Regions from separate parts of the Pseudarthrobacter sp. NPDC092439 genome, predicted to be linked through region 2. Evidence: riboswitches for the same ligand, from Rfam matches in the RefSeq annotation. Region 2 holds a riboswitch; the other holds the start of a gene.

Region 1 (15,530 bases), on a different contig from region 2:
GCCCACATCCTCGCCCATCAAGAAGACCCGGCCGTCGCGTTGCAGGGCGTCGCGGAGGGCCGCACGCATGGCTTCGCGGTACGTGGTCTTCATCCTGCTGCCCGTCCTTCCTCGGCGTCAACGCTTCTCTCGCTGTAGACGAACCGGGTGAGGTCTTCCACGGGTTCGAGGGTTCCCTCCTCGGCGAAATCGACGCCGTTTGCCATCTCCGCGTCGATGTCCGCCTGCAGGCCGGCCCACTGCTCTTCCGGCAATTGACCGGCCGACTCCAGCGCGGCCTTGAGCAGGAGGATGGGGTCCCGCTCCATCCAGCGGGCTACTTCCGATTTATCCCGGTACAGCTCAGGATCGAACATTGAGTGGGCGCGGAAGCGGTAGGTGCGCAGCTCCAGGAAGTGCGGGCCGCCGCCGGCCCGAACCGCATCCACCGCCCGCCGGGCAGCTTCCTCGACCACGAGCACGTCCATGCCGTCAACGGTCCAGGCCGGAATCTCATAGCCCGAGGCCTTGAGTGCCATGTCCGTCTGGGACTCCGAACGGCTCAGTGCCGTGCCCATCGCGTACAGGTTATTTTCGCAACAGAAAAGCACGGGAAGCTGCCACAGTGCTGCCAGGTTCAGGCTTTCGTGGAATTCGCCCTCGGCCACCGCGCCTTCACCGAAGAAACAGACGGTGATCCGGCGCCGGCCGCACATTTTGTCTGCCAGGGCCAGCCCGACTGCGAGTGGAAGTCCACCCGCCACGATCGCGTTTCCGCCGTAGAACCTGGTTGCGGCATCAAAGAGGTGCATGGAGCCTCCACGGCCGCGGCAGCATCCCTCGAGCCGGCCATACATTTCTGCGAGGATGGCCCCTGCCGATACACCGCGCAGGAGTGCATGGCCGTGCTCACGGTAGGTGGCCACCACCGCGTCCTCGGACGCGAGAATTTCAAGTACGCCTGCGGCCACGGCTTCCTCGCCGATGTAGACGTGCAGGAATCCGCGGATTTTGGCGGCGCTGTAGAGTTCGATGCACTTTTCCTCAAGCCTGCGAACCCGCAGCATTTGCCGCAGGAGATGCCGGGCGTGCTCTGCATCCGGGATGTCCTGGCCCCGCATGGCGTTCATGGCCGCTGCCCTGCTTGCTCCAGCGTCGACAGGTCGCCCTCCGGCAGGCCCAGTTCACGGGCCTTCAACAGCCGGCGGAGGATCTTGCCGCTGCGGGTCTTGGGCAGGTCTGGAGTGAAATCGACCAGCCTGGGGGCGACGGCTGATCCCAGTCGTTTGCGGGCGAAGCCGATGATTTCCAACCGGAGACCTTCGGACGGTTCGTATCCTGGCCGCAGTTCGATAAAGGCCTTGACCACTTCGCCCGCTACGGGATCGGGCACACCGATCACGCCGGCCTCCGCCACTGCAGGATGCTCCATCAGGCAGCTTTCGACCTCGAAGGGGCCGATCAAGTGGCCTGACGACTTGATGACGTCATCCCCGCGTCCTACGAACCAGAAGTACCCGTCGGCGTCGCGCTTTGCAAGGTCGCCGGTGAGGTACCAGCCTCCCGCGAAACAGCGCCGGTACCTCTCCTCCTCGTTAAGGTAGCCGCGGAACATCGATGGCCAGCCAGGGCGGAGCGCCAATTCGCCCATGACATCGGGTGCGGTGACGAGTCGGGCTGTGCCGTCCTCGATGACCGGCTTGCCCTGGCCGTCCCTGGCGACCAGGGCGGCCTCGATCCCGGGCAGGGGCCGGCCCATGGAGCCGGGACGGATAGGCATTGCCGGGTAGTTGGCGATCATGATGCCGCCGGTCTCGGTTTGCCACCAGTTGTCGTGGACGGGCAGGCCGAGGAAGTCCTGGCCCCACATGACTATTTCGGGATTCAGTGGCTCGCCCACGCTGGCCACGAACCGAAGTGCGGAGAGGTCATGCCCGGCGGCCTTGTCTGCGCCGGCCTTCATCAGCATGCGCAGCGCGGTGGGGGCTGTGTACCAGACGGCCACCCTTTGCTCGGCGAGGATCCGGTACCAGCGCTCCGCGTCCAGTTCTTCCTCATCGACGACGGCAGTGACCCCATGCGCCAGTGGGGCGATGATGCCGTAGGACATGCCGGTCACCCAGCCCGGATCTGCGGTGCACCAGTAGATGTCATCCGGGTGGAGGTCCAAGGCGTAGGTCCCGGTGGCGTAGTGCGCAACTACGGCCTCATGGACGTGTACAGCCCCTTTGGGGGTGCCGGTGGTGCCGCTCGTGAAGTGCAGCAGGGCCATATCATCCGGTTGGGTCACGGTGATGTCCGGCGAGGGGGCGGCAGCCGCCATGAGTTCTGCAAGGTCAAAGGTTCCCGGTTCCGGCGTCCCCTCCGCGTCAGCCAGCAGGACAACGCGCAGGTCGGGGAGGCTGTCCCGGATAGGGGCCACCTTCTTGCGGTACAGGGCCCTGGTGGTCACCAGCGCCCGTCCCGCCCCAAGATGCAGTCTTTGCCGCACCGGTTCGGGGCCGAAGGCGGAGAAAAGTGGGCAGAAGACGCTGCCGTTCTTGAAGGTCCCCAGTACCGCCGCATAGAGGTCGGGGCACCGGCCCAGCAGCGAGAAGACCCGTTCACCCCTCTGGATACCAAGTTCCCGGAGGACGGAGGCAAATTTCCCTGACTCTTCTGCCAGAGCCAGGTAGGTCAGTGAACGCACCTGGCCGTCTGCCCGAACAAAACGTACTGCTTCCCGTCCGCCCTGCCCGCCGTCCACGTGCCGGTCAACCGCTTCATACGCGATGTTCAGCCCCCGGCCCCCGGGCAGCCCGGACAGCTCCCGCCGCGCTTCATCCCACGTGAAGGCCTGGCAGGCCCCGTCGTAGTCCGCAAGGTTGGGCGGTATGCGAAACGACGCGGGGTCTTTGGTGATCAACGGCCAGCGGGTGGGTCTCTCGATTCGAGTCCTCATCGTCTCATCAGGTTTCGGCTATTCGGGTTTGGGAGGCGTGACTGTGCCGGCCGTGTCCCCACCATCAATGACAAACTCAGCGCCGGTGACAAACGACGATTCGTTGGACGCAAGATAGAGGACCAGGTTCGCCACTTCACCCGGATGCCCCTCCCGGCCTATGGCAACGCGGCTCATGTCCATCTCCAAACCGGCCGTCATGGGTGTGGAGATGACTCCTGGATGCACGGAATTGGCTCTAATGCCGTAGCGTCCCAAATCGAGGGCCACACTTTTTGTCAGTCCGCGCACCCCGAACTTTGAAGCCGTGTAACCAGGAATCTGCTCATATCCCCGAAGGCCCGCAATCGAGGAAATGTTGACGATTGAGCCTCCCGTTGATTGTTTGAGGGCCGGTATAGCTGCCTTGATCCCATTGAAGGTTCCGGTCAGGTTGACGGCGATCACCGCGTTCCATTGATCCAATGTGTACTCTTCGATGGAAGCAAAATTCACGATGCCTGCATTGTTGACGAGGATGTTCAGGGCACCAAATGCCTCTACAGCGGCTTTCACCGCCGCCTCCCACTCCTGCGGGCTTGTCACGTCCAGGTGGACGTAGAGGGCGCCCGACCCCAGGCGCTCAGCGGTTTTCTTTCCTTCCTCGTCCAGGACGTCGGCTATGACCACGCGTGCCCCTTCGCCATGCAGCCTGGCCGCCACAGCCGCCCCAATGCCCCGTGCCCCGCCGGTGACGAGGGCTACTTTGTCGATGACTCGTTCCATTCGAGTTCCTCCTTGTGATTGCACCAAAGGCGTGTGGGTTGTTTCCAGCGGAGTGAATGGCTCCCGAAAGGCTTATGGCCGGGCGCTGCCGTGCCGTGGTTAACGCCGGACCGGGGTTTGCCCGGCACCTCCACCATCCGCCCTGGGTACGCACCGATCCAGAGCCAAAAGTCCTGACTCTGGAAGTAGTGCCGTGACCGGTCCGATCTTCCCGGGCAAGGATCTGGGGCAGGCCCGCAGCGTTGGCGCCTGCATCAAAGGTCAAAGCGGCAAAGCGGCAATGCTTCCTGCGCCCGGTTCGAAGGTGAGGTCCTGGTTGCCTGACTGCGCCGGAACGGGTTCTGTGTCGGAACAGCGCCGCGCGCAGACGGCATGTGGCGGCGCGGGCGACAGCGTACTGCCCCGAATACCGCGCGGGGCCGTGAAGGGCGAAGGCACTGTGGGCACGGTTGCGGCTGAACACCACGTCGTCGGTGTTGAGCCTGGATATCGATCCCGGATCTCGTCTTGTTCAGGGGTGCTGCCACCTTACCCGCGGGTGATGGGGAGCTTCTTCGGCTCCGTAGGCTGCGCTTCGTCGGGAAGCGGCGCGCGGACTTCCAGGACTCCGTTGGTGTACGTGGCTGTAATGTCTTCTTCCTTTACACCGTCCGGAAGGGGAACGCTGCGGCTGAAGGATCCGTAGCGGAATTCAGAACGGAAGGTGCCTTTGTCTTTGTGTTCTTCTCTTTCCTGGCGTTCGGCACGGATCCGCAGGACCCCGTCCTCCAAGGTGACCGCGACGTCCTTGTCCGGATCGACACCGGGCATTTCGGCGCGGATTACGAGATTACTGCCATCGACGTATTCCTCAACCCGGAGCGGAGCCGGGACGTCTGCGAAGTGGAACGCGCGTTCCAGCGAGTCCAGCATTTCTGCCGGGGAGCGCAACGCCATGTTGAAAGGGGAAGTCAAGCGGGAGGATGTAAACGGCGACCATTTGAGTAAGTCAGACATGACGGGTTCTCCAGGTTTTAGGCAGGGAAGGCCAGCGTGAGGGCCGGTGTCCTTCGATTACATACCCGCCCGGGGCACGTGCAACAGGGCCATAAGGCCCTCCCTCTGGATCGACGCTGATCGACGCTGTCGGTCCACACGCATTGGCGAACAGCGGACAGGGGGTTTCCACTTCTGTCCCCGGGCTGGTGCAGGCGCTAGTCTGTAATAAGCACTAGGTGCGGCTTGAGCTGTCATCAGCGGATGCAGGCCCGGCCTGCCCGAAACACCTATGGCAAGACTTTATGTCGACTAGCTCCTTTCCGGCCTGAAGCCTCGTCAGATGAAGCCCTCAGGGGTCTGGAAGGTCTGGATCATGGCTGGACATTTCGAAGTCTTCATCGACCGCCGTTCCTACGTCCGTTTCCGGCTCATGGCGCCTGACGGAGCGTTGCTGGCGGTTTCAGCGCGCTTCAGTGATAAGAAAGCCGTGGCGACAGCCATATCCGACGTCCGCGCGTGTGCAGGCATGGGCCTCATCGAAGACCATTGCGTTGCTGCCCGCGCGGCTGAGGCGATCGGCACGCCCAGCCACCCCCGCACCCGGAACCAGTTACAGAGAACGGCCGCCAAGAGAAGGGCTAAAGCTTCCTTCGGCTCCGGGCGCGAACCCGGGCGGCCGGACGGCTTTGCCATGGAAAGTGAACACGTCGGGGAGGTGCTCGCCGGCCTGGCAGGCCACGCGGTGAGCACCCTCTCCCTCACGAGTTCGGGCGTCTCATGCGGACTCACCCTTTCCCGCCCAAAGAGGACTTCCGCCTTCGGCGGCAGCGGGGTGCTGGTGCAACTGCTGAATGACCTGCAGACCGGATTCCGTGAGGGGCCGGGAATCACGGCCAGAACCGAACAGGCCACAGTCCTGGTCCGGGATCTGGCCGACGATTACCGCTGGCCACGGTTAGCCCGGCCCGCTGCCAGCCATGGCATAAGGTCCGTCCTGGGCGTGCCCGTGCCCACTGAGGATGGGGTGAGCACCGTACTGACCTTGTGCGTCGACCGACCGGACGCATTTGACTATGCCGGCATTTGTGCTGCGCAAGAATTCGCCGCACAGGCATCACGGATCCTCCGGCCGGCACTTCGGATCGCCGAGCTGAAAGACACGGTGGAGAATCTCCACGCGGCCTTGGCCACCAGAACTGTCATCGACACTGCTTTGGGGGTGATCATGGCCCAGAACCACTGCGGTCACGACGCCGCCATCGCCATCCTCCGTGGTGCATCGAGCTCCAGAAACGTGAAACTGCGGGACGTCGCGGCGTCCGTTCTCGTTTCCGTCTCCGAGGAACACCTCCCAGTGCACTTTGACGCCTAGTCTGTCCCGCAACTCTCAGTGCGTACGTGGAGCTGCGAAGCAGGACCAAAGCCTCTACATGCCAGCCTCCCGGGGGTGGAAGCTTGAACTGCAAGCCGGGGGCGCGGCCGTGCTCAGTCCACACCATGGCCGGATTCTTTCCAGGACGCCATCAGCAACAAAGAACGGACCAAGGGAGTATGAGATGTCTGCATCATCAGCGCATCCGGGTATAGGTGCCGGCCACCATCGAACATCACTCGAGCTCACTGCACTTGCCGCGGGTGCCGTCTTCGCCCTCGTCGGCGTTCTGGGTTTCATCCCGGGCGTCACTACGAGCTATTCGGAAATGGCTTTTGCCGGACCCGACTCAGGGGCCATGCTCTTCGGTGTCTTCCAAGTCTCCATCCTGCACAATATCGTCCACCTGCTCTTCGGAGCGGCAGGGTTGGTCATGGGCAGGACCGCAATCCAGTCGAAGTATTACCTGATCGGCGGCGGTGCGCTCTATCTGGTGATCGCGCTCTATGGGCTCCTGATCGATCAGGCATCTTCCGTGAATTTCATCCCCGTCAACGCCGCGGACAACTGGCTCCACGTCGTGCTTGCGGTCGTCATGTTGGGCCTGGGAATCTTCCTTGGCCGAGCGGTCTCGGGCAGCCCCAGGCGCCAGTAACCGGACAATTGCAGCCGGACAGTTGCGGCCGCTGAGCTCCCCGGGCTCAGCGGCCGACGACGGCGAACTCCGCCAGGCGCGCCCCACCTTCCGGGAACGCGCCCCCAACCTTCCGGGAAACCTTCCGGGAACGCCCCCACCTTCCGGGAAACCTTCCGGGAACGCCCCCACCTTCCGGGAAAAGATCGCGCACCTTCCGGGAAAAGATCGCGCAGGCCGCGCTGGGAATCGCGCAGGCCGTGCCGGAAAAAGATCCCGCAGGCTAGTTGCCGCGGTCCAGCATCTTCTGCACATCCCGCACGGTCCGGAAGGCCCCAACACAAAGCAGGGCAAACCCGGAAACGCCCAGGATGGAAGTCTGCAGGACCTGGCCGGCCACCATAAGGCACAGCCCCAAAGCCAGCAGCGTCAGTCCGCGGCGGGCCCGTGCCCGGTTCCCGCGCAGGAGGGCGTCACCGTCCAGCAGCGAGGACAATCGCGGGTCCTCGTGCTGCAGTTCATCGCCGATGCGGTCGAGTTCCCGCTTCTCGAACTCAGAGAGTGACATCAGGGCCTCCTCAAGGCTGCCTCTGTCAGCCTTTGTGGGCGGACTTCTTCAGCCTGGTGATTATGGTTGGGCAGGGCGGATTGGTCAGGACGCCGTGCGCCGTGGATCCCAGCAGGAGCCGGCCGAAGCTGCCGCGGCCCCGGCTGCCCAGCACCAGCAGGGCTGCCCCTGTTGCCGCGTTGATCAGCGCGTCTGCGGGCTCCATGACGGTTTCCAGGACCTCCTTGATCACCAGTCCCGGGTAGTCCTGCCGGATTCCCGCGGCTGCTTCGGAAAGCACAATCTGTTCTTCTTCAACCACCAGCTCGGCAAAGCTGCTGGACGGCAGTCCGGCCTTGATCCAGCGGTTCGGCCCGGTAAAGGCGTACACCACGGTAAGCTCCTCACCCAGGTTGTCCGCTTCGGCAGCGGCGAAGGCGACTGCCTGGGTGGACTCGCGGGATCCGTCCACGCCCACCACGACTCCCTTGCCCTGGGCCTCGTGGGTACCGACGACGGCCACGGGGACTTCCGCCGTCGCCGCCACCTGAAGCGCGCGGTCGGTGAGCGCGCCGCGTGCGTGGCTGCTGGAACCCACCACCAGCATCGAAGCATTCTTCGCATAGTCGCCCAACGTTGAGCCGATGCCGCCTTCGAGGAGATCGAGCGTGAAGGCCAGGCCGGGCTCAGCCGCCCGCAGCCGCTGTCCGGCGACCTCGAGCAGGTCCAGTCCGGACTGGCGCAGGACGTCCACGTAGGGGAGCGCCTCGCCGGCCATCCACCGGTCGTCGATGACATGGAGCACCGCAAGCGGCACCTTTCGGCGATTGGCACGGGCCGCTGCCCACATCAGTGCCGCACTGGACGCTTCGGTGTCGCTGATGCCGACGGCGATGGGCTGGCTGGATGTCATGGATCCTGTCCTCATTCCTGTTCGAGTGGACTTCATTTCTGGTTCAGTGGCCGAATTCGCGTGATGATCGTGGGGCAGGGCAGGCGCTTGAGGACACCGTGTGCCGTTGAGCCCAGGACAAGCCGGCTGATCCCGCCGCGTCCCCGGTTGCCGACCACCAGCAGCCTGGCACCCTCTGCTGCCTGAACCAGGGCCTGCGCCGGATCGCGGCCCGGCTCGAGCCGCTGGTGAACCACCAGGTCCGGATAGTCGGCCATCAGACCGGCGACGGTTTCAGAGAGAACGATCCGCTCCTCTTTTTCCATCAGCTCGGCAACGAGTTCCGGGGTGAATCCTGCATCCGGAAGACGGTCAGGGGGGCTGTAGGCGTACACCACGGTCAGCTCGTCGCCCTCCCGGTCCGCCTCGGCGGCTGCAAAGGCCACCGCGCGCACCGCTTCTTCCGATCCGTCGACGCCGACCACCACCCCGGGCCGGCCCTCCGTAGCCTGGGTTCCGACGACGGCGACAGGGACATCCGCCGACGACGCCACCTGCAGCGCCCGGTCGGCAAGCACGCCGCCGAGGTGCCCGCTGCCGGACCCCACCACCAGCATGGACACCCGGTCCGAATAGTTGGCCAGGGACCGGCCCACTCCGCCAGCCAGGACGGCGGTACTGACCTCAAGGGATGGGAACGCCCGCGCCCGTGCCGCTGCGGCCTCAAGGATCCGTTCCCCAGACTCCTGGAGTACGCTGCGCCACGGGTAGGGTTCGGAAAGCCAACGCTCGTCCACGACGTGCAGGATCACCAGCGGGAGCCGGTCCCTGTGGGCCCGCCGGGCCGCCCAGGACACTGCTGCGTGGCTCTGGGGCGTGTCATTCGTGCCGACGGCAATGGGCTTGCGGGCTGCCATGTCCTGCTCCTGCGGGGTCCTTTACGGGCGTATGCCACCAGCGTGGCCGCAAAACCCCCGGGGAGGTAGGGCCCAAAGTCACCCTTTTCCCATGCCTGGCCGTTCACACAGCACCATCTTCATCAGTATGCTTACTTTATTGACTGATCCGATACGTGGAAAGGCATCACCATGACTGAGCAGGAGCTCCCCGACGACGAACTGGAAGTTGTTCCGGAGCAGGACGTCATCCTGGACGAGGCCCCCGGCGCTGCCTCTTCCCTCGAACTGGACCCCGTCCACGGAGAACCGGACAGCTATCCGGGCGCTGCCGAGGAAAACCCGGACGCCTGGCAGGAGGACCCACTGCTCCAGGAGGAGGCCCAGGCCGGGGAACATGGCGACTTTCCCGGCGGGCACGCAGTCACGTGAGGCTGCCGTGAGCGGCCACCCAGTGACGGCCCGCAGCGCGCCGGGCGGGGCTAGGGTTAACCCATGAGCGGTGTAGCGGAATCGACCGTCAGCTTTCAATCACGTTTCGCCCGGGAGCTGCCCGAACTTGCTGTTCCCTGGCAGGCGGAAGAGGCGCCCGAACCCCGGCTGCTCGTCCTCAACGAGGCCCTCGCAGGGGAGTTGGGACTGGACCTGGCTTTCCTGCGCAGCCCGGAGGGCGCCAGGTTCCTGGTGGGCAACGACGTCCCGCCGGACGCTGCGCCGGTCGCCCAGGCGTATGCCGGGCATCAGTTCGGCGGCTATTCGCCGCTGCTCGGCGACGGGCGCGCCCTCCTCCTGGGTGAGCTGCCGCTGCACGGGAGTTCGTCCGACGGCGACCGGTTGCGGGACATCCACCTCAAAGGGTCGGGCCGCACACCCTTTGCCAGAGCCGGGGACGGCCGTGCCGTCGTCGGACCCATGCTTCGCGAGTACCTGGTGAGCGAGGCGATGCACGCGCTGGGAATCCCCACCACCCGCTCCCTGGCCGTGGTTGCCACCGGCCGCCCCGTGCGCCGTGACACGATGCTGCCCGGTGCGGTGCTGGCACGGGTTGCCGCCAGCCACCTGCGCGTGGGTACGTTCCAGTACGCGCGGGCCACGGACAATCCCGACCTGTTGCGCAGGCTCGCTGACCACGCCATAGCACGCCACTATGCGGCGGCAGCGCAGGCCGGCAACCCTTACCTGGCGCTGTTCAGGGCCGTGGTTGAGGCCCAGGCGTCGCTGGTGGCGCAGTGGATGCTGGTGGGGTTTGTCCATGGCGTCATGAATACGGACAACATGACCATCTCCGGTGAAACCATTGACTACGGGCCCTGCGCCTTCATGGACGCATTCAATCCGGCCGCCGTGTACAGCTCCATCGACACCGGCGGGAGGTACGCCTACGCCAACCAGCCTGTGGTGGCGGAGTGGAACCTGGCCCGCCTGGCCGAATCGCTGCTTCCCCTTATCAACGAGGACCAGGAAAAAGCGGTAGAGCCCGCAGTGGAAGTGCTGGGGGAGTTCCGCCGCCGCTACAGCGACGCCTGGACAGCGGGCATGGCCTCGAAGCTGGGTCTGGCCGGACATCCGGCAGGAAGCCCGGAGGCAGCGGAGGTGTCCCAACTGGTCGACGGCGTCATAGCCCTGCTTAGGGACGGTCCGGTGGACTATACGCAGTTTTTCCGCCGCCTCGGCGATGCGGCCCTCGGAAACACCGGGCCGGCGCGCGGAATGGTCCTGGACCTTGCCGCCTTCGATGCCTGGGCGGAGCGGTGGCGGGCCATGGCGCCGGACGCCAGCCTGATGGACCGCGTCAATCCCGTCTATATCCCGCGCAACCACCTGGTGGAAGAAGCCCTGGATGCAGCCACCGCAGGTGACATCGGCCCGTTCCAGCGCCTCGTCGCAGTCCTCTCCGAGCCATACCGGCGGCGGCCGGGGCTGGAGCGCTACGAGGAGGCAGCCCCCGAAAGCTTTGGTGATTACCTGACGTTCTGCGGAACCTGAACGCCAGCCAACTGCCGGATGTTTAAGGGGGAAAGGGCGGCATTCGGGATGATTTCCGAATGCCGCCCTTTCCGGCCCTTGGTGCTGCCTAGGCCACGCGCACGAAGGAGGCGCCGGCGAGCCAGCTGAGCGAGTGCACGTCCGTCTTGTAGCCGTCGATGCCGCCGCTCACAACCTGGCCGTCGCCGGCGTAAACGCCGACGTGGCCGGAGGTGATCACCAGGTCGCCGGGGGCCGGGGTGGAGACCACGGTTCCGTACTGGTAGAACTGCGTGGGGGCAAGGTCGCCAACGCTCTTTCCGACCGAGCGCAGGGCGGTCTCGACCATGGCGGTGCAGTCCTGGTTGATTCCGATCTGGCTGTAGGCGGAGGCGAGGATCCCTGCGCCGGTGCCCGTGCCGGTGGACTCGGCCGGCGCGGTGGACGCGTAGGACAGGTTCATGCCGGTGTTCGTCGGCGCCGCTGCAGTCGTTTGGACCGGTGCGGGTGCGGGCGCAGGTGCAACTGCCGGTGCAGCCGCCGCAGAGCCTGCGCCGGGGATCTCGATCTGGTCGCCCGGGTAGATGATCGTGTCGATGGAGAGGCCGTTGACCGCGAGGACATCGGCCAGAGCCACACCGTGGGCAGCGGAGATCGCGCCCAGGGTGTCGCCGGAAACCACGGTGTGCACGGTGGCAGCAGTTGCCGCGGCAGCAGTTGCCGCGGGTGCGGAGGACGTCTGGACCGACGTTGCTTCAGCGTCCGGGCCGCTCACACCTGCCTGGGCGGGGGCGCCGACGCTGAGCGCAATGCCGGATGCCGCGGCTACTGCCAGTGCGGGACGGCCGAAGGTCCGGGCCAGGCCTTGGACGGTGATGGAGCCGGTCGGAGTTGCACGATGACGGGCGGTGGTGGAAATTTTTGACACAGTGAATCGCCTCTCCCATGCCTGCGGGGTGAGCTGTCGGGTTCGGGCTGGAGATGCCCGGTCGGAAGCATCCGCACAAGCGGAAAGGCTTTCGACTTAACCCCTAGGCCTCAATGAGGCCGTGGAAACTTGGTTCCCCCGTCCCTGCCAATTGGAAACGGTGGTATCCCGGTCCAGCGGCAGGGCTCGGCAGGCTGGTGGGAATGTCCCATCGGGGAGGGACACCACTCGACCGTAACCCGCCGTCCACCTAAATGTCACGTTTGGATAACATCCGAGGCCCTTCTCTCGGATTAGGCTATCGTTTGGATTCACCCTGCATGGCGCGCTGACCTCGAAAGACGCCCGCAGCCGACGGGTCCGAAGTGAAATGCATCACATCGTAACAATCCCGGACTGCTGCCTGCGGTTTGCGCGCCTGCAAGCTCAGTCAGCCCTTGAAGGATGTGGTATTGCGGACTATGTCCCGGGGCCGCGATCACGGCCCCGCGCCGTGCCCCCGGAAGCCTGCATCCGTGACCGGTGGTGGTCGCCCTGCAGGGCATGGGGCCATTGGATGGCGGTGGGCCGGTACTGACGTGCGTGGCGGCCGGGGCTAGGCTTTGGGCATGCCTGATTTTGAGCGGTTCCGGCTGATGCTGGAGGAGGAACGCACCCGCAAGGTGGCGCTCCTGCCGGCCCTTCGTGCGGATATCGCCTCGGCTAATTCGGCACGTCAGAACGCAAATGTGGACGACGAACACGATCCAGAAGGCTCCACCATCGCGTTTGAACTGTCGCAGGCCTCCGCGCTCCTCAAGCAGAGCAGCGCCGGCCTGGACCAGGTGGAGGCCGCGCTGGACCGAATCGATGACGGGACGTACGGCATCTGCGCGGTGTGCGGCGAAGCCATTGCGGAGGGCCGTCTGGAGGCCAGGCCCTGGACGCCCTATTGCATCACGCACGCAGCGGCGGGACGCCGGTGACAGCGGTCCAGGATGTGGCCGCATTCATCGACCGCACGTTGCAGAACGAGGGTACCTGGTACAGGGCGGACGACGTCGAGGGGCGGCTGGGCGGCAGTCTGGCCTCCTACGGGGCATCTGTGGGTGCCGTGCGGGGAACCGTCAGGGACGCGCTGCGGAAGTTCCGGGACCTGGACCATGACGGGGTGGTGTTCCTGGCTTCGGCACTTTGGGGCGTGCCGAAGCCGGGGAGCAGGCCTGTCTTTGAACGGAGACTTGCAGCGGTGGTGCTGCTTCAGGCAAGGGTGGGTCTGCTGCGGCACACCGACCTGACCCGCATCGAAGGGTTCCTCAGGTCCGCGCACACCCCGGAACTGACAGATCCGCTCATGGCCGACGTCCTTGTTCCGCTGCTTGGCGCACTCGGCGAAAAGGACCGGAGGCGGGCCGTTTCGGTGCTGGATCGCTGGAAGGCGGATCCGGATCGTCAGCTACGGGCCGCGGCCCGGATCGGAGGGAACCATGAATGACCGGTACAACCTTGAGCGGTTCACGGCCGCCCAGGACAGCGGTGGGACATACCACCAGGCTTTGGCCGAGCTGCAGACAGGGCATAAACGCAGCCACTGGATGTGGTTTGTGTTCCCGCAGGTTGCCGGGCTCGGCCAAAGCCCCACGTCACAGCGCTACGCGATCGGATCTCTCGAAGAAGCCAGAGCCTATCTGGCGCATCCGGTGCTGGGCCCCCGGCTCCTGGAATGCGCACAGGCACTCGCCGCCCATGCCGGGCGCTCCGCGGACGAAATCCTGGGCGGCATCGACGCGCGCAAACTGCACTCGTCCGCGACCCTGTTCCTCCGCGCAGCGCCTGGGGAGACGGTGTTCAAGACCGTCCTCGCCACGTTCTTCGACGGCGTGCCCGACGCCGCGACGGACCGGCTGCTGTTGGACATGCCGGACCAGGCGGCAGAATAGCTGCGCTCCGGCGGCGGCGCCGGCAGCCGGTCGTGCCGGGCTACGGCGTTGGGTTGCCGCCGTTGACGTTCAGCGTCTCGCCCACCACGTAACTGGACTCCGGCGAGGCCAGGAAGACGTAGGCAGGTGCCAGCTCGGCCGGCTGGCCGGCGCGCCCCAGGGGAGTGGACTGCCCGAATTCCGGCAGTTTTTCCTTGGGCTGGCCGCTGCTGACCTGCAGCGGTGTCCAGATGGGACCCGGCGCCACGGCATTGACCCGGATGCCCTTGGGCGCAAGCTGCTGCGCCAGGCCCTTGGTGAAGTTGTTGATGCTGGCCTTGGTGGTGGCGTAATCGACCAACGTCGGGGAAGGGCTGTAGGCCTGGATGGAGGTGGTGTTGATGATGGTCGAGCCCGGCGGCATATGCGGCAGGGCGGCCTTGGTGAGCCAGAACATGGCATACACATTGGTCTTAAGCGTGTGGTCGAACTGCTCATCCGTGATGCCTGCCAGTTCCTCCTGGGCCACCTGCTTGCCGGCGTTGTTCACCAGGATGTCGATGCTGCCCAGGGCCGACACTGCGGTGTCCACCACTTCCCGGCACACGGCGGGATCCTTGAGGTCGCCCGGCACCTTGACGGCCTTCCGCCCGCTGGCCTCGATGAGGCCCGCAATGCGCCCGGCATCCTCCTCTTCCTCGGGCAGGTAAGAAAGGACGACGTCGGCCCCCTCCCGGGCGAACGCGATGGCTGTCGCGGCGCCGATGCCGGAGTCGGCACCTGTCACGATCGCCTTCCGGCCTTCCAGGCGGCCGGTTCCGCGGTAGGTTTCTTCGCCGAGGTCTGCCTTGGGAACCAGTGCCGCATCCAGGCCCGGCTCCGGCTGGTGCTGCTTCGGCGGGGAGATTTCCTCGTACGCGGTGACCGGGTTGCGAAAGGTGTACTGGTCTGTCATGGGTGGTCCTCCTGACGACTGGGAATGCTTCGCAGCAAAAGTAAGTAGGCTTACATTTCTACCCTAGGCATTGAAGCTCTCCCTGCCAACCCGCAAACCGGCCGCAGGTGGAAACCGGGTGAGGCGCCCCTGTCGCGTCCACGGCCGCAGTCGTAATCTGGGACTGGAGGTGAATGCGATGGAGGCAGCACAGGGAGACCGCATCATCGTGCACGGACGGAACGTCGGGTCCTCCGACCGGCACGGCGTTATTGTCGAAGTCAGGGGGCCTGGCGGGACACCGCCGTACCTGGTCCGCTTTGACGACGGCCACGAAACAGTCATGTACCCCGGCGGTGATTTCGCCGTAGACCGCGGGCACGGTAACTGAACCACTTTTTGCTGAAGCATTTTTACTGAAGCCGCCTGTTACGAACGGGTGCGCCGCGGAGGGTGCGCCTGTCAGACTGGTGCGCATGGATCATTCAGTGACTTCCACCCCGCCCGTCCGGACCGGCCCGCGTGATCCCGGCGATGCCTGGGTGGAGGGCGGGCAGGGACGGTTTTGGGGCCGCTTCGGCGCCGCCGGCGTGCTGGCCTACGATCCCGCGAAGGGCGTCCTGCTGCAGCACCGCGCCACCTGGAGTCACAACGGCGGCACCTGGGGCCTGCCCGGAGGTGCGCTGCACGAGGGGGAAGGGGCAGTGGCCGGTGCCCTCCGTGAGGCGTGGGAGGAAGCTGCGGTTCCGGCGTCGAACGTTGATGTCCTCTTCACCTCGGTGCTGGACCTGGGCTACTGGT
Region 2 (15,530 bases):
GCCCAGCGGCAACTGCCCCCTCATCAACGAATGCCGCCTCCGTGCGGCCCTCGCCCGCGCCCGGGAAGCCTTCTACAGCGAACTCGATTCGGTTCGGATTGCGGACCTTCCCGTGTCCCGGCAGATGGCCCCTGTCTTCGAAATGATCGGGCTTCGCCCCGGCCTGGAGCGCTGGCGCTAGGGCCGGTGCGGCCCAATTTGCATCCTCTTTCTACGACCTGTAGAAATTGAGCCATGAATACATGCATTCCAAATGCCAGTATTCGCGAAGGCCGGACGAAGGCCCCGGCCGCTACCTCAGGAGTTCCCGTGCTCTCGGACAAATCCCGCCCCATCATCGAAGCAACCCTGCCTTTGGTGGGCTCCCGCATCGGGGAGATCACCCCCAAGTTTTACTCCCGCCTTTTCGCCGCACATCCGGAACTGCTGGACGGCCTGTTCAGCCGCTCCAACCAGCGCTCGGGCAACCAGCAGCAGGCCCTCGCCGGAAGCATCGCCGCTTTCGCGACCCACTTGGTGAATAACCCGGGCACCCTGCCGGAAACCGTTCTGTCCCGGATCGCCCACAAACACGCATCGCTGGGCATTACCGAACCCCAGTACCAGGTGGTCTACGAGCACCTGTTCGCAGCCATTGCCGATGACCTGTCCGAGGTGATCACCCCGGAAATCGCCGAGGCCTGGACCGAGGTCTACTGGCTCATGGCGGACGCCCTCATCAAGATCGAAAAGGCCCTGTACGCCCGCCAGGCCAACAGCAGGATGTGGGCTCCGTGGCGCGTGGCCGCCAAGACTCCAGCCGGCACCGGCGCCATGACCTTCACCTTGGAGTCCGCGGACGACACGCCCATCACCGAGGCACTTCCCGGCCAGTACGTCAGCGTCAAGGTCACGCTGCCGGACGGCCTCCGCCAGGTCCGTCAGTACTCCCTTTCCGACGACGCCGGCACCAGCCGCACCTTCACCACCAAGCTGGACGACGGCGGCGAGGTCTCCCCCGTGCTGCACCGCGACGTACGGGTGGGCGATATCCTCGAAATCTCAAACCCCTACGGCGAAATCACGCTCAAGGACAATGAAGGTCCCGTCATCCTCGCGTCCGCCGGGATCGGCTGCACGCCCACCGCGTCCATCCTCCGCTCCCTCGCCGAGTCCGGTTCAGACCGCCAGGTCCTGGTCCTGCATGCGGAAAGCACGCTCGAAAGCTGGGCGCTGCGCGGCCAGATGACGGACGACGTCGAACGCCTGAACGGTGCCGAACTGCAGCTCTGGCTCGAAAAGCCTGTCGAAGGCGCCAAGGAGGGCTTCATGTCCCTGCGTGAAGTGGACCTTCCCGCTGACGCGTCGCTGTACCTCTGCGGCCCGCTTCCGTTCATGAAGAACATCCGCAACCAAGCCATCAACGCCGGCATCCCCGCCACGCGCATCCACTACGAGGTTTTCGGACCCGACATCTGGCTGGCCAGCTGACTCCCTTCCACGTCGATTGCTCCATACCGGCCGTTTTCACGCCTCAAAACGACCAAAGCGGAGCAATCCATGGGTGGGTGGACGACGGCGGCCCCGCACCTTTCACGAAAGGTGCGGGGCCGCCGTCGTACTTTAAGGGTTCTGCGCCATGAAGATCAGCCGAGGCGGGACTTGAGCCCTTCAAGCTCGGAGCGGAGCGCTTGCGGAAGGGACTCGCCGAAGTTGGCGAACCATTCCTCGATGGACGCGAGCTCGGCTGCCCACTCGGCGGGGTCGACCTTCACCGCTTCCTCGACCTGCGCCGGGGTCATGTCCAGGCCCTCCAGGTCGATGGCGTCCCCGGTGGGGACGAAGCCAATAGGGGTTTCGACGGCGTCGGCCTTGCCCTCGAGCCGCTCGATGGCCCATTTGAGCACGCGTGCGTTGTCGCCGAAGCCGGGCCAGGCGAAGCCGCCCTCGGAGTTCCGGCGGAACCAGTTGACCAGGAAAATCCTGGGCAGGCGCTCCAGGTTAGCCTTGGCGGACAGGTTGACCCAGTGGTTCAGGTAGTCCCCTGCGTCGTAGCCCATGAAGGGCAGCATCGCCATGGGGTCGCGGCGGACTACGCCGACCGCACCGGCTGCTGCTGCGGTGGTTTCTGAAGACAGCGTGGATCCCATGAAGATGCCGTTGGACCAGCTGCGCGCCTCCGTGACCAGCGGGATGGTGGTCTTGCGGCGGCCACCGAAGAGGATGGCGGAGAGCTCCACGCCTTCGGGGCTGTAGTATTCCTGCGCCAGCATGTCGATCTGGTCTATTGGGGTGCAGAAGCGCGAGTTGGGGTGCGCGGCCGGATTGTCCGAATCCGGCGTCCAGGAATTGCCCTGCCAGTCAGTCAGGTGGGCGGGCACTTCGTCCGTCATGCCCTCCCACCACACGCCGCCGTCGTCCGTCAGTGCAACGTTGGTGAAGATGCTGTTGCCCTTGGCGATGGCACGCATGGCGTTGGGGTTGGTGCCCCAGCCGGTTCCGGGAGCGACGCCGAAGAGACCCGCTTCGGGGTTCACCGCACGCAGCTCGCCTTCCTTGCCGAAGCGCATCCAGGTGATGTCGTCACCTAGGGTTTCCACCTTCCAGCCTTCGATGGTGGGGTCGAGGAGGGCGAGGTTGGTCTTGCCGCAGGCAGAGGGGAAGGCAGCGGATACGTAGTAGGTCTTCTGCTCGGGTGAGGTGAGCTTCAGGATGAGCATGTGCTCGGCCAGCCAGCCCTCGTCGCGCGCCATGACGGAGGCGATGCGCAGGGCATAGCACTTCTTGCCGAGCAGCGCGTTTCCGCCGTAGCCGGAACCGAAGGACCAGATGGAGCGCTCTTCGGGGAAGTGCACGATCCACTTGTCCGGGTTGCAGGGCCACGGAACGTCTTCCTGGCCGGGCTCCAGCGGGGCGCCCACGGAGTGCAGGGCCGGCACGAAGAACGCGTTGGTCTCGGTGATCCTGTCCAGGACATCGGTGCCGATGCGCGCCATGATCCGCATGGAGGCAACCACGTAGGCGCTGTCCGTGATCTCGACACCGAACTTCGGGTCCTCGGCATCCAGGTGGCCCATGACGAACGGAATGACGTACATGGTGCGGCCGCGCATGGAGCCTGCGAACAGGCCGCGCAGCTTTTCCTTCATCTCGGCCGGGGCCATCCAGTTGTTGGTGAAGCCGGCATCCCGCTTGTTCTCCGAGCAGATGAAGGTCTGCTCTTCGACGCGGGCCACGTCCGCGGGGTCCGAGAAAGCGGCGAAGGAGTTGGGGAACAGGTCCTGGTTCAGGCGGGTCAGGGTTCCGGCCTGGACGAGCTCGTCCGTCAGGCGGGTGTTCTCCGACTCGGAACCATCCACCCAGTAGACACGGTCGGGCTGCGTCAGTTCAGCAACCTCTTCAACCCATGCCAGCAGACCGGCATGTGTAGTGGGTGCTTTCTCAAGCAGCGGCTTCTGCGCCAGATCGCCCATTTCGGTTCCCTTCCTCGGGTTCATCGGTGTGTCCTAAATGCTATGGTCCGTACCACCGGCCATTTTCGGTCCGCCGCCGGGCCTCAGGCCGCCGAAAATCCAAAAACCGCGCCGATTCAACAAATTTTTCCCTCAAATCGGCGGGTTAAGTGATCAAGGTCACCTATACCGGTCTAGTCATGCAGATTACACGTGTTTGGATTTGGCACGAAGGGCCACCCTCGCGTAAAGTAATTCGAGGTTCGGGGAGAGCGGTTCTTCTCCAAGAACACGAGATGCGCCCATAGCTCAGCTGGATAGAGCGTCTGTCTACGGAACAGAAGGTCAGGGGTTCGAATCCCTTTGGGCGCACAAAATGAAACACCCCGGTCTTCGGACCGGGGTGTTTTTTGTTGCCCGGCCGGACGTTTTCGACGCTGAACTCCGTTCCCGCTGCGCAGCCTCATTGACGCACCCCAGATATGAAGAGCGCCGGCGCGCAGTCGCGTCGAAATCACTCAGTCGCGTCGAAACCAGCTATGCGCGTCGAAAACGCCAGGCGCGTCGGAAACCACCTCGCGCGTCGAATACCCGGGCCCACCAGGCCCACTGCGCAGCCCTCACAGGAAGCCCCGCGCCACAGCCCGGCTCCCCGACCGGGCGTACGCTGTCCCCATGACGCCTGATCCCCAGAACCGTGAATATGACGTAGTCGTGATCGGCGCAGGAGCCGTGGGGGAAAACGTTGCAGAGCGGGTTGTCCAGGGTGGCCTCACTGCGGCGCTGGTGGAGGCAGAACTGGTCGGCGGTGAGTGCTCGTACTGGGCATGCATGCCGTCCAAAGCCCTGCTGCGGCCCGGCACCGCACTGCATGGCGCGCAGACGATGCCCGGAGCCAAGGAAGCAGTGACCGGAACACTTCACGCGGCCGCGGTACTCGAGAACCGGGACAGGTTTACTTCCAACTGGGAGGACGTCAGCCAGGTGCAGTGGGTCGAGGAGGCGGGGATCGAGTTGATCCGTGGCCACGCCCGGCTGACGGGGCCCAGGACAGTAGAGGTGGCCGGTACTGACGGCACCTCGCACCTGCTGGCCGCCCGCTGCGCAGTGGTCCTGGCCACGGGGTCCATGCCCACCACTCCCCCTATCGAGGGACTGGATGAGGTTGAAGTCTGGGGCACGCGCGAGGCGACGTCCGCCAAGGAGATCCCTGAGCGCCTGGCAGTCCTGGGTGGCGGCGTGGCGGGGACTGAACTTGCGCAGGCCTTCGCGCGGCTGGGTTCCGCCGTCACCCTCGTGGCGCGCGGCCGGCTCCTGGGCAACTTCCCCGAGGAAGCCGCACAGTTAGTTGCCGCCGGGTTGCGCGCCGACGGAGTGGATATTCGCACCGACACGGCAACCCACAGCATCACGACGGACGACGACGGCGCGCTGTGCCTCCTGGTCGATGACGGCTCCGGAGGCCGCACCACAGTCGTGGCCGACAAAGTGCTGGTGTCCACCGGCCGGCAGCCCGCGCTCCAGGGCCTGGGCCTTGAAAGCCTCGGCTTCGAAGCCGACGAACAGGGGAACCTGACGCTCTCCACCGACACGACAGGCCTGGTCGGGGGCGCCCCCGGCGAAGGATCCTGGCTCTATGCGGTAGGCGACGCCGCGGGTAAACATCTCTTCACCCACCAGGGGAAATACGAGGCCCGCGCCACCGGCGACGCCATTGCGGCCAGGGCGAAGGGCGAACTGGACGGCACACCCCGGGCCTGGAGCCGCTACGCCCAAACTGCCAATGACCACGCCGTCCCCGGCATTGTGTTCACGGATCCGGAAATCGCGGCTGTGGGCAGAAACCTGAAGCAGGCACGGGACGATGGCTACAACGCTTCCACGGTGGAGCTGCCCATCGAAGTGGCCGGTTCGTCCCTGCACGCCGAAAACTATCAGGGCTGGGCGCAGCTGGTGATCGACGAGGACAGAAAAGTCCTCCTGGGCGCGACCTTCGCCGGTCCGGATGTGGCAGAACTCCTGCATGCTGCCACGATCGCCGTGGTGGGCGAAGTTCCGCTGGACCGGCTCCGGCATGCCGTCCCGTCCTATCCCACCCTCAGCGAAGTGTGGCTCCGGCTCCTGGAAAAATACGGGCTGTAGGAGAATCCTCCGGCGGGCACGTAGGGGAGGAGCCCGGTTCCCCAGGGTTTTCGGGGGATGATTGATCACATGCGCCAGATGGGGAACAGCGGAAAATTTGCGGTCATCACCGGCATCGTCGCGGCCGGACTCCTGGTTCTCACCGGGATGACGCTGGCGCTGCCGGTGTTCGTGGCTTTCGCCGGCGTCCTCGGGCTCGCCTACCTGGCCTGCATCCTGGAACTCATCCTTCGTCGCCGACACGTAATGCTGGTGCTCGGGGGGCTGTGCACCAGCCTCGCAGTGGCCGGGGCCTTGGCCTTCCTGGGCACCTGGGAGCTCTCCTTCGACGGCCAGTCGTCCCTCATCGGCACGCCGCTGCCCACCGACGATCCGGACACGTACTTCGTCCTGTCCGCCGGCTCGCTCGTCGCCGCCTTCGCCGTCCTGTTCATCGGCGCTGTCTGGCCCGGCCGCGCACCGGCAGGGAGGGCAGCGCGGAAACCGCCGGTCCGGCGGGCGGCGGCAAGGGGCGCAACACGGCCTGCGGTGCAGCGCGCCACCCAGCCGCGGACTGCAAGGCCGCAGCCTGCGCAACCACGCACGACGGCGGGCGGCCGCGCCCCGCTGCGGCAGGCGCCGTCGTCCGCGCAACGGCAGGGGTCCGCTGCAAAAGGCGCGGCAAAGCCAGGCGCCGCGGCTAGAGGGACGGCAAAGCAAGCCCCGCCCAGGCAGCCTGCCCGAAAGCCGGCGCCGCGCCGCTGACGCGCCCGTCCCGGCGGCGTCAGACAGGTGGACGGGCACCGGAACCAGCGCCTTTCAGTGCGCGCGCGGAACCTTGAACCGGGTAATGCGGGCGTCCTGGCCGTCCAGTTCGGCCCACGGCTTCTCCGTCTCCAGGACGGTCAGCGCATTGGTGGGGTAGCGGGTGGCGGCGTCCATATAGGCGTCGTGGTCCGAATCGCGGGAAGCCAGGTGCATGGCGAGGTCCTGGACGCCGGGCAGATGAGTGATCAGCATCAGCGTGGTCACGGTGTCCGGCACATGGTTCACCACGGCGAGAATCCCGAGGGCCGACGCTTCGTACAGCCCGTCCTCCAGCTTGGGCGTCGGCGCCTTGTCGCCGAGCTCCGAGCACACCCAAGTGCAGGTCTGCCGGGTGCGCAACGCGCTGGAACACAGGATGAAGTCCGGCACGATGTTGTGCTTGAGCAGCCACCGCCCGGCCAGCGGCGCTTCACGGTGTCCCCGCTCCTCGAGGGGACGCTCGTGGTCCGCCACGCCGCCAGGCCAGTCGGCCTTGGCGTGCCGCATCAACACAAGCCGTCGAAGATGGTGCCCACTCATGGCCCAAGCCTAGTCCCAAGCCGCGGGGCCCAATGCCGGGAGAGCCCAGCTAGATGGAGTATTCCGGAGCGGCCCAGACAACAACCTCGGGGTGCTCGTAGAACCGGTAGCCCTGGCCGCGTACGGTACGCACGGTGTTGGCCAGACGGCCCAGCTTGGAGCGGAGGCGGCGGATATGGACGTCGATGGTGCGCTCATTGGGCACTTCCTCGGCATTGCGCCACAGGCCCTCGAGCAGTTCGTCGCGGCCCACGGTGCGCGTTCCGTTCTCCACGAGGTAGTTCAGCAGCTCGAATTCCTTGAACGTCAGGTTCAGGGATTCGCCGTCCAGGTGTACCTCGCGGCGGGCCAGGTCGATCAGGACACCGGAGGGGCGGGGCTCCTGCTGCGCCGGGCGCGGGGTTTCGGTGCGCTGCCGGGCGTTGACGGTGGGGTCACCAAACGTTGAGCGTACGACGTCGAGCGCGGAACCTGGGGTGCCGGCGGGGGCTATGGCAACTGCTGCGTAGCTTTCGGCACCGGCCACCAGCGACTGGGCGTAGGCACGGATTTCCTGGGCGAGCTTGGCAATGGAGGTACCGGCTGCTGCAGCGGTTTCCTCATCGATGCCCATATACAGGACGAAGCCGCGGGCTACGTTGTCGTTGGCCACTGGGCGCACTGCGTTGGGCCCGGCCACTACGGGAGTGGGGGCGGTCATGGGCGCGGATTCTGCCTGCGGGACTGCGCGGAGCTGGCCGTATGAGTTGGGGTTGTAGCCCTGGGGTACGTAGCCCGTGGCCGGGAAGCTGCTTCCGGCGCCGACGGGAGCGGCAGGCGTCCGCTGCCCGAAACCGGGACCGGGGCGGAATCCGGTGGACTGGGCAGCCTTGGCGGCGTTACGGACGGAGATATGGACGTATCCGGATGCAACTGACATGAATGCTTACCTCAATGTGAATGGCCGTCATCGCGGCTCGAATGCTTGGTCCCCGCAATGCTGGGGAGGGGCGCCCGACGCTGGGCTAGTGGGGCGAATGCCTAAGAACTTCAAAGGGTGGGAAGGTCAGGCGTGCATTCGGCAACAGCGCATCCCGGCGGCAGCAGGTGCGCTGTGCCAGTAATCTGCGGCTGCAGGTGCTGTTGAGTTCTTGTTCACATTGGAAGTGTGACGCGTAACAATGCGAACTTGCAAGTAACAATGGACCAAACCGTCCGCATTATGAGACGAAATGGACTAATGTGCCGCAAATCACGATTCAATTACTCGGCGGTAACAGCAACGAAAATGCCAATACCAGTCGGTAACCCGCTCAATACCAGCGCTTTATTCGGATGACTGCCGCAAACGATGTCTTTAATGCATTTTCCCGCACGGGCGTGAAATCGCCCCGCCTGCACGGGTTCGCTGTCCACCCGGACCGGCATTCGGACACCAGGCCGACAGTGTGCGGACGACCTCCGGGCACGGCGTTCAGGTCGTTAGGCTGAACTTCACAGCGGGCGCACAGGCTGCCCTAAGCCCGGCTACAACGAGAGATCGGAGAGTTGCTCCATGGCCACTTCGCACTCCATGACCAACAACCTGCCGCAACTCTCCCACCCCGACGGCTCTCCGATCCGCGCCCTGGTGGTCGATGACGAGCCCAGCCTTTCCGAGCTGATGAGCATGGGACTGCGCATGGCCGGCTGGTCCGTGGCGGTTGCTGCCGACGGTCCGCAGGCGGTGAAACTGGCCAAGGAGTTCCGGCCCGACGTCCTGGTGCTGGACGTCATGCTCCCAGGGTTCGACGGCGTTGAGCTCCTGGGCAGGATCCGTACCTTCGCGCCTGAGGTGCCGGCCCTGTTCCTCACCGCCAAGGACGCCGTCCAGGACCGGATCCTTGGGCTCGCGGCCGGAGGCGACGACTACGTCACCAAGCCGTTCAGCATGGAGGAGGTCCTGCTCCGCCTGCACCGCCTGGTGCAGCGCTCCGGAGTGGCCGCCATGGACACCGCCGAGCTGGTGGTGGGAGACCTGGTCCTCAACATCGATACCCGCGAAGTAACCCGGGCCGGAGATGACGTCCAGCTCACCGCAACCCAGTTCGAGCTGCTCCGGTACCTCATGGAGAACCCGAGACGCGTGGTCAGCAAAGCCCAGATCCTGGACCGCGTATGGAATTACGACTTCGGCGGCCAGGCCAACATCGTGGAGCTGTACATTTCGTACCTGCGCAAGAAGATCGATGCCGCGCACCCGCCCATGATCCACACCGTCCGGGGTGCAGGTTACGTCATCAAGCCGGCGGACTAGATGGCATTCTCCGGTCCAACGCCGCCGGCCACCGCACGGCCTGCCGGCTCCAGCGGAGCGCCGCGGAACTGGCTGAAGCCGGCCACCTGGCACCTCCGGACCCGGCTCACCGCTTTGGCCATGGCCCTGCTCATCACGATCTGCGGCGCGGTCGGGGTAGTCAGCTACGCCTCCATGGACACCTTCCTGACCCGCCAGCTTGACGACCAGCTGACCCAGGCCGCGGAGCGGTCCAACGATCCGGGACGGCCACCCATGGGTGGCTTCAACGGGCGCGACCCGCTGGATGCCCGGGGGCAGAGCGTCGGGACGCTGAACGCGCGCATCGTTGACGGCCAGGTCAACAGTGCAGGATTTCTGGCCCCGGACACCACACGGTCAGCGCTTTCGGCGAAAGACAAGGAGACGCTCCAGGCGCTGGCGGCCGGCTCCGCACCGGTGGACAGGAAGCTGTCCACCGGCAACTACCGGCTGGTCGCCGTGCAGACATCGTTTGACGACGTCCTGGTGACCGGGCTGCCGCTCGCTGCCAAGGAAAGCACGCTGGCCTCCCTCGTATGGACCTTCCTCTTCGTGTCGCTCGGCGGGCTGCTGCTCGTGGGATTCGCCGGAACGGTGCTGATCCGCCGCACGATGAAACCGCTGGAGCAGCTTTCCGGGGTGGCCACCAGGGTTTCCCGCCTCCCGCTGGACGCAGGCGAGGTCGCGCTGGCAGTGCGGGTGCCGCCGTCGAACGCCAATCCTGGAACAGAAGTAGGCAGCGTGGGACACGCGCTGAACCTCATGCTGGACCACGTGGCCAACGCGCTGCAGGCCCGGCAGCGCAGCGAGACCAAGGTGCGGCAGTTCGTAGCTGACGCATCGCACGAGCTGCGAACTCCCCTGACTGCGATCCGGGGCTACACCGAGCTGCTCCGCATGACCGAGCACTTCACGCCTGAGGGCGAACGGTCACTGGCCCGCGTGCAAAGCCAGTCCGAGCGCATGACGGCGCTGGTGGAGGACCTGCTGCTGCTCGCCCGGCTGGACGAGGGGCAGCCGCTGAAGCTGGCGGACGTGGACCTGACCCAGCTGGTGATTGAAGGTGTCAGCGACGAGAAGGTCATGGCGCCGGGGCACAACTGGCGGCTGGAACTGCCCGAGGAGCCCGTGGTCGTTGCCGGCGATGCTGCACAGCTTCGCCAGGTGCTGATGAACCTGTTATCCAACGCGCGCAAGCACACGCCTGCCGGCACCACCGTGGAGACGAGGGTCAGGGTGGTTCCCGGCGGCGCCGCGGAGGTTGCGGTAACGGACGACGGCGGCGGGATTCCCCCGGAGTTCGTGGACAAGGTCTTTGCCCGGTTTGCCCGCGCAGACGCGGCGCGGAAGGGCGCCTCCGACCGAAGCGGCCCTGCGGCGGCCGAAGGGACCAGCGGCCTGGGGCTGTCGATCGTACAGTCCATTGTGGAGGCGCACGGCGGCACCGTCAGCGTCGAGTCACGGCCCGGCCGGACGAGCTTCATAGTCAGACTGCCCATTACGTCCGGGTGAGGCGGCAGGCAATGGCGACGCGCCGCCGTCGTGATCTCTGTTACCAAAATGTGACTTCGGCCTGAAACTCCTGTACCGTCGAATGGTGCGCTTCCGTTCGTGGCGCATGTCCGGATGACGCCGAGCTCTGCCGCTTCCCGGACTCCGATAGACCGATGGCAGAGGCGGGGGACCCACCGTCCCGGGCACGCTATCAGGCCCTTGGGGTTAAGCCAGCACGTGAATGTTCCGTGCGGCCGGATGCCCTCATCCGAACCCGACAGCTAACTCCGCAGGTGTGAGAGGCGATCCATCATGTCTGAATTCCAGGTAGAACCGCGCCCAAATTCTGGCGTTCCCACCCGCGCAGCCGCCCGCGCGGCCAAGCGCTCCCGCCGTGGCACCTTTCCCGCATTGGGGCGCCGGGCTGCCGTGCTGGCGGCATCCTGCGCGCTGCTGGTGGGCGTTGGCGCTGCAGGCCAGGCCACAGAGTCGATGACCCGCGCTGCATCCACGGAACCCGCGGCCACGCAGCTCTCCCCCGCTGAGCAGCAGGCGCAGCTGGCCCTCGAAAAGAGCGAGCTCCAGTCCGCCGCGGCAGAAGCCGCCGCCGCCAAGGCAGCCGCCGCCAAGACGGCCGCTGCTGAGAAGGCTGCCGCCACGAAGGCTGCTGCCGCGAAGACGGCCGCCGAGAAGGCTGCAGCTGCGAAGGCTGCCGCAGACAAAGCCGCGGCCGAAAAGGCTGCTGCCGCGAAGGCCAAGGCTGCGAAGCCAGCCGCCGTGAACGACCCCGCTGGCGCGCAGGCCTACGCCGCCAGCCAGCTGGCGGCGTACGGCTGGGCGCCGGACCAGATGCAGTGCCTGAAGACGCTGTGGACCAAGGAATCCGACTGGAAGACCACGGCCACCAACTCCAGCAGTGGCGCATACGGCATCGTGCAGTCCCTGCCTGCCGAGAAGATGGCAAGCGCGGGAGCCGATTACCTCACCAACTACCGCACGCAGATCAACTGGGGCCTGGACTACATCAAGGAGCGCTACCAGTCACCGTGCGGCGCGCTGAACTTCCACTACGCCAACAACTGGTACTAGGCAGGACCGGCCCGCCGGCCGGGACCGGCAGGGCGGGGTCTGTTACCCGTCCTGCCGGCTAACCTGCGATGCCGTACAGGCGGTCGCCGGCGTCGCCCAGGCCCGGAACGATGTAGGACTTTTCGTTGAGTTTCTCGTCGATGGAGGCCAGCACGATGGTCACGTTGGCGCCGGAGAGTTCCTCTTCGAGCTTGGCCAGGCCTTCCGGGGCGGCCAGCAGGCAGATGCAGGTGACGTCAGAGGCGCCCCGCTTGAACAGGAACTTGATGGCCTCGCGGAGGGTTCCGCCGGTGGCAAGCATCGGGTCCAGCACGAAGATCTGGCGGTCCGTCAGGTCCTCAGGCAGGCGCTCGGCGTAGGTGATGATGTCCAGGGTTTCCTCGTCGCGGGCCATGCCCAGGAAGCCAACCTCCGCCGTGGGGACCAGTTTGGTCATGCCCTCAAGCATCCCCAGGCCGGCGCGGAGGATCGGAACCACCAGCGGCGTGGGCTTGGTGAAAGCCGTACCCACGGTGGTGCTGACAGGGGTCTCGATAGTGACTTCTTCGGTGCGGACCTCGCGGGTGGCCTCGTACGCCAGCAGCGTGACCAGCTCCTCCGTCAACTGCCGGAAGACCGGCGAGGGGGTGTTTTTGTCCCTCAGGACGGTGAGCTTGTGGGCGACCAAGGGGTGGTCAACAACGAGAGTGCGCATGGGTCCAAACTATCACCCGGCACGATGGTCCCCCGGGCCGCGGCCCCGGCCCGCATCCGCTCCGCGCTCCCCCTGGTGTTCGGGCATGTGGTCGTGGATTTTCTCCGCCACGACGTCCCGCACCACGGGGTGGTCGAACGTGGGTGCGGGACCCACGTGTTCCTTGCGCCTTGTCAGATGGAAGAGCCTGTGGGCAAGGATCACCAGGCCCACCCAGGCACCGCCCAGCAGCCAGCCGGCAGTGACGTCCGTGAGCCAGTGGTGGCCAAGGAAGACCCGGCTCAGGCCCATGGCGATGATAAAAATCACTCCCGCGGTGACGGCCATAACGCGCACCCAGAGCTGATGGAACTGCAGGCACAGGACGTACAGCAGCACACCGATGACCACCGTCGTGTTGAGCGTGTGGCCGCTCGGGAAGGACGGCGAGTGCTCGAACGGGGGGACGGCTTCCGAGTGGTCGGGCCGCGTCCGGCCTACCAGGCGCTTGCCGACGGTGGTGGCGTAGATGGAGACGGCCGCGGCACCGCCCACCAGGATAATCGGCCGCCATGTCCTGCTCAGGAAGGTTAACCAGGCGGTGAGGATGCTGGCCAGGATGGGCATCCCCACCCCGCCGCCAATATTGGTGAACCCCGTGACGAAGGCGTCCAGCTCCGGGTTCCGGAGGGTCTGCGAGTACTCCAGCGCCGGAATGTCGAGGTTGGTGAGCCCTTCGTCATCCACCACATTCGAGTAGACCTCCGCGCCGAGGAGCGCGAGTGCCACCACAAGGCTGCCGCCTACGATCAATGTCAGCCAGAGGGCGGCGTACGGCTTGATCCATTTGTCCATGCGGTCTTTGACAGTACTCACTGTGCCTCCCGGCGGATGGTCGTCACGGGCTCTGGGGATCCTTCGAAACTATCATTGAGCCATGGTCTCCGCAGGAAAATCACACCACGAATGGATGGGCCTCGCCCTCGCGGAGGCCCGTCGTGCCCTTGCCACGGCGGATGTGCCGATCGGCGCCGTGGTCATAGGGCCCGACGGCGGCCTGCTGGGTTCCGGTCGCAACCAGCGGGAGGAGCTCGGAGACCCGACCGCCCATGCCGAGGTGGTGGCGATCCGCGAGGCGGCGGCCCGGCTCCGTGAACGGGCAAGGCTTGGCGGCGGCGCGGACGACGGATGGCGGCTGGCCGACTGCACTCTGGTGGTCACCCTTGAACCGTGCGCCATGTGCGCGGGAGCGGTTGTGTTGTCGCGGATCCCCCGGGTGGTCTTCGGCGCGTGGGACGAGAAGGCCGGGGCGGCAGGCTCGGTGTTCGACGTTCTGCGCGAGCGCCGCCTCAACCATTGGGTGGAGGTCTACCCGGGCGTCCGTGAGGCCGAATGCGCCGCCCTGTTGCGGGAGTTTTTCGCGACCCACCGGATATAGGGCTGCAGGCCTGGCGCGCGTTTTCCGCGCGCCTGGTCTTTAGCCGCGCAGCGCCTCCAGGACCGTGCGCGCGGTGTGCTGCCAGTCCGGCAGCCTGGAACGGGCATCAAGCGCGGCCGTGCGCCACGTGGCCCGCAGCTGCGGATCCTCCAGCCAGCGGCGGACGACGGCAGCCAGTTCCGCCGGGCTTTCCTGCCCGCCGGGTGCCAGGGGAACCGCGGCACCGGGCAGGATGTGAGCGGGGTGTTCGGAGCCGCCGGACCCGGAAATTCTGTGGCCGAGGGCTTCCACCGCACCGGTCCCGTCCCGCACTACCACCGGAATGCCGCGGGCCAGGGACTCTGTGACTGACATGCCAAAGGCCTCCTCCCGCGAGACCAGGAGACTTAGGTTGGACAGCGCCCACTCCCCCTCGAGTGCAGCACCGGAAAGTTCTCCGGTGAGCCGCAATCGGTCCGTCAAACCAAAGCGCACCAATGCTTCCCTCACCTGCGCGGCATATCCGGGATCCGCCTGATCAGAGCCGACCAGCGCTGCGGTCCAGTTCAGGTTCTGGAGCTTGGCCAGCGCCTCCACCACGAGCAACTGGTCCTTGTTCGGGAGAAGCGCCGCCACGATCACGATGTGGGGAGGGGCCGATCCCGGCGCCGGCGGCGCCGCATCCGTTCCGGGCAAGGCCACATGGATGTTGAGGCCGTGCCTCGCCTGGAGGGTCCGTGCCGCGGTATTGCTGGTGGAGACTACCCCTGCTGCCGCTTTCAAGGCGCGCGCCTCGCTGGCCAGGGTGGGGTTGCCGGTGGTTTTCGCCACCGTTTCCCCGGTGTCGGGAACCGTCATGTGGACCAGGACCCAGGGCGGCCGCCCTGCTTTGGCGGCGAACTCCAGTTCGTCCGGCGCGCCCACCGCCACCAGCCCATCCACCATGACCACGGCTCCGCCGGGACCGTACTCCTGTTTCGGTTCCAAAAGGCCCGCGAACCGGCGTCGTTCGCGGGGAGAGGCGGCCGGCCAGGACCCTTCGACGGGAACTACCTCAACCTCGGCGGCGAGCATGCGAAGACTCTCAACCAGCCGGGAGTTATAGACGTTCCCGCCGGAATGGTGCCGGATGTTGCCCGGGACCAGCAGCCGGATGGAGGGCGGGTTCACACTGGTGCCGGGTCAGTCGGCGAGATCCAGCGAAAAGGTCGCCCAGGCATCCGGATTTTCGCGGAGGGTGACGTCGATCCCAGCGAGCTGCGCGCCGTCGTCGGACTTTTCAACCTCCCGGGCCACGCGCCGGGCGACGTACTCGGCGAGGGCCTCGGTGGTGCTGAGTTTGCCCGCGAAATCCGGGTGATCGTCCAGGTTCCGGTAGCTCAGGTCCGCGAGGACCTCCTCGATAATGGTGCCGGCGGCGCCGATATCCAGGACGATCGCGTCCGCGTTCAACGCCCGGCGGCGGAAGGTCACCTCCGCGACGAAGGTTGCCCCATGCAGCCCCTGGGCAGGGCCAAATACCTCCCGCGGGAGGCTGTGCGCGATCATGAAGTGGCGTCGGACGGTCAGGCTGAACATGGATTACCTCAGGTTCTGTTGCTGGAGTCGGTGGGATATTCGATCACGTGGCAAAGCGCGTCGCGCCTGCCGCTCGCAAGTTCC

What was found. A riboswitch is a leader RNA that binds a small molecule or an ion and turns the genes downstream of it on or off. The one in region 2 is predicted to bind cyclic di-AMP.
Region 1: linked by a shared signal. The riboswitch ahead of ACIQCM_RS02110 (LysM peptidoglycan-binding domain-containing protein) and the one ahead of ACIQCM_RS15055 (hypothetical protein) in region 2 are both predicted to bind cyclic di-AMP.

The regions. Positions count from the first base shown of each region.
Region 1 covers NZ_JBIVQB010000001.1:446,384-461,913, reverse strand. The annotation lists gene ACIQCM_RS02170 (alpha-ketoacid dehydrogenase subunit beta) at 1-93, opposite strand, end outside; gene pdhA (pyruvate dehydrogenase (acetyl-transferring) E1 component subunit alpha) at 90-1,109, opposite strand; gene acsA (acetate--CoA ligase) at 1,106-2,920, opposite strand; gene ACIQCM_RS02155 (glucose 1-dehydrogenase) at 2,939-3,685, opposite strand; gene ACIQCM_RS02150 (Hsp20/alpha crystallin family protein) at 4,214-4,681, opposite strand; gene ACIQCM_RS02145 (ANTAR domain-containing protein) at 5,004-6,035, shown strand; gene ACIQCM_RS02140 (DUF4383 domain-containing protein) at 6,220-6,690, shown strand; gene ACIQCM_RS02135 (DUF3040 domain-containing protein) at 6,953-7,237, opposite strand; gene ACIQCM_RS02130 (universal stress protein) at 7,263-8,129, opposite strand; gene ACIQCM_RS02125 (universal stress protein) at 8,162-9,025, opposite strand; gene ACIQCM_RS02120 (hypothetical protein) at 9,197-9,436, shown strand; gene ACIQCM_RS02115 (YdiU family protein) at 9,500-10,990, shown strand; gene ACIQCM_RS02110 (LysM peptidoglycan-binding domain-containing protein) at 11,079-11,897, opposite strand; cyclic di-AMP (ydaO/yuaA leader) riboswitch at 11,901-12,070, opposite strand; gene ACIQCM_RS02105 (TraR/DksA family transcriptional regulator) at 12,506-12,862, shown strand; gene ACIQCM_RS02100 (DNA alkylation repair protein) at 12,859-13,371, shown strand; gene ACIQCM_RS02095 (DUF1810 domain-containing protein) at 13,364-13,816, shown strand; gene ACIQCM_RS02090 (glucose 1-dehydrogenase) at 13,857-14,750, opposite strand; gene ACIQCM_RS02085 (DUF1918 domain-containing protein) at 14,929-15,120, shown strand; gene ACIQCM_RS02080 (NUDIX domain-containing protein) at 15,206-15,530, shown strand, end outside.
Region 2 covers NZ_JBIVQB010000009.1:1,239-16,768, reverse strand. The annotation lists gene ACIQCM_RS15105 (RrF2 family transcriptional regulator) at 1-181, shown strand, start outside; gene ACIQCM_RS15100 (globin domain-containing protein) at 310-1,470, shown strand; gene ACIQCM_RS15095 (phosphoenolpyruvate carboxykinase (GTP)) at 1,626-3,452, opposite strand; tRNA gene ACIQCM_RS15090 (tRNA-Arg) at 3,730-3,803, shown strand; gene ACIQCM_RS15085 (dihydrolipoyl dehydrogenase family protein) at 4,107-5,573, shown strand; gene ACIQCM_RS15080 (hypothetical protein) at 5,643-6,317, shown strand; gene ACIQCM_RS15075 (SixA phosphatase family protein) at 6,372-6,899, opposite strand; gene ACIQCM_RS15070 (winged helix-turn-helix domain-containing protein) at 6,949-7,818, opposite strand; gene ACIQCM_RS15065 (response regulator transcription factor) at 8,434-9,174, shown strand; gene ACIQCM_RS15060 (sensor histidine kinase) at 9,175-10,707, shown strand; cyclic di-AMP (ydaO/yuaA leader) riboswitch at 10,816-10,996, shown strand; gene ACIQCM_RS15055 (hypothetical protein) at 11,002-11,778, shown strand; gene upp (uracil phosphoribosyltransferase) at 11,837-12,472, opposite strand; gene ACIQCM_RS15045 (phosphatase PAP2 family protein) at 12,485-13,327, opposite strand; gene ACIQCM_RS15040 (nucleoside deaminase) at 13,389-13,889, shown strand; gene ACIQCM_RS15035 (glycosyltransferase family 4 protein) at 13,929-15,038, opposite strand; gene ACIQCM_RS15030 (6-pyruvoyl trahydropterin synthase family protein) at 15,051-15,446, opposite strand; gene ACIQCM_RS15025 (zinc-binding alcohol dehydrogenase) at 15,455-15,530, opposite strand, start outside.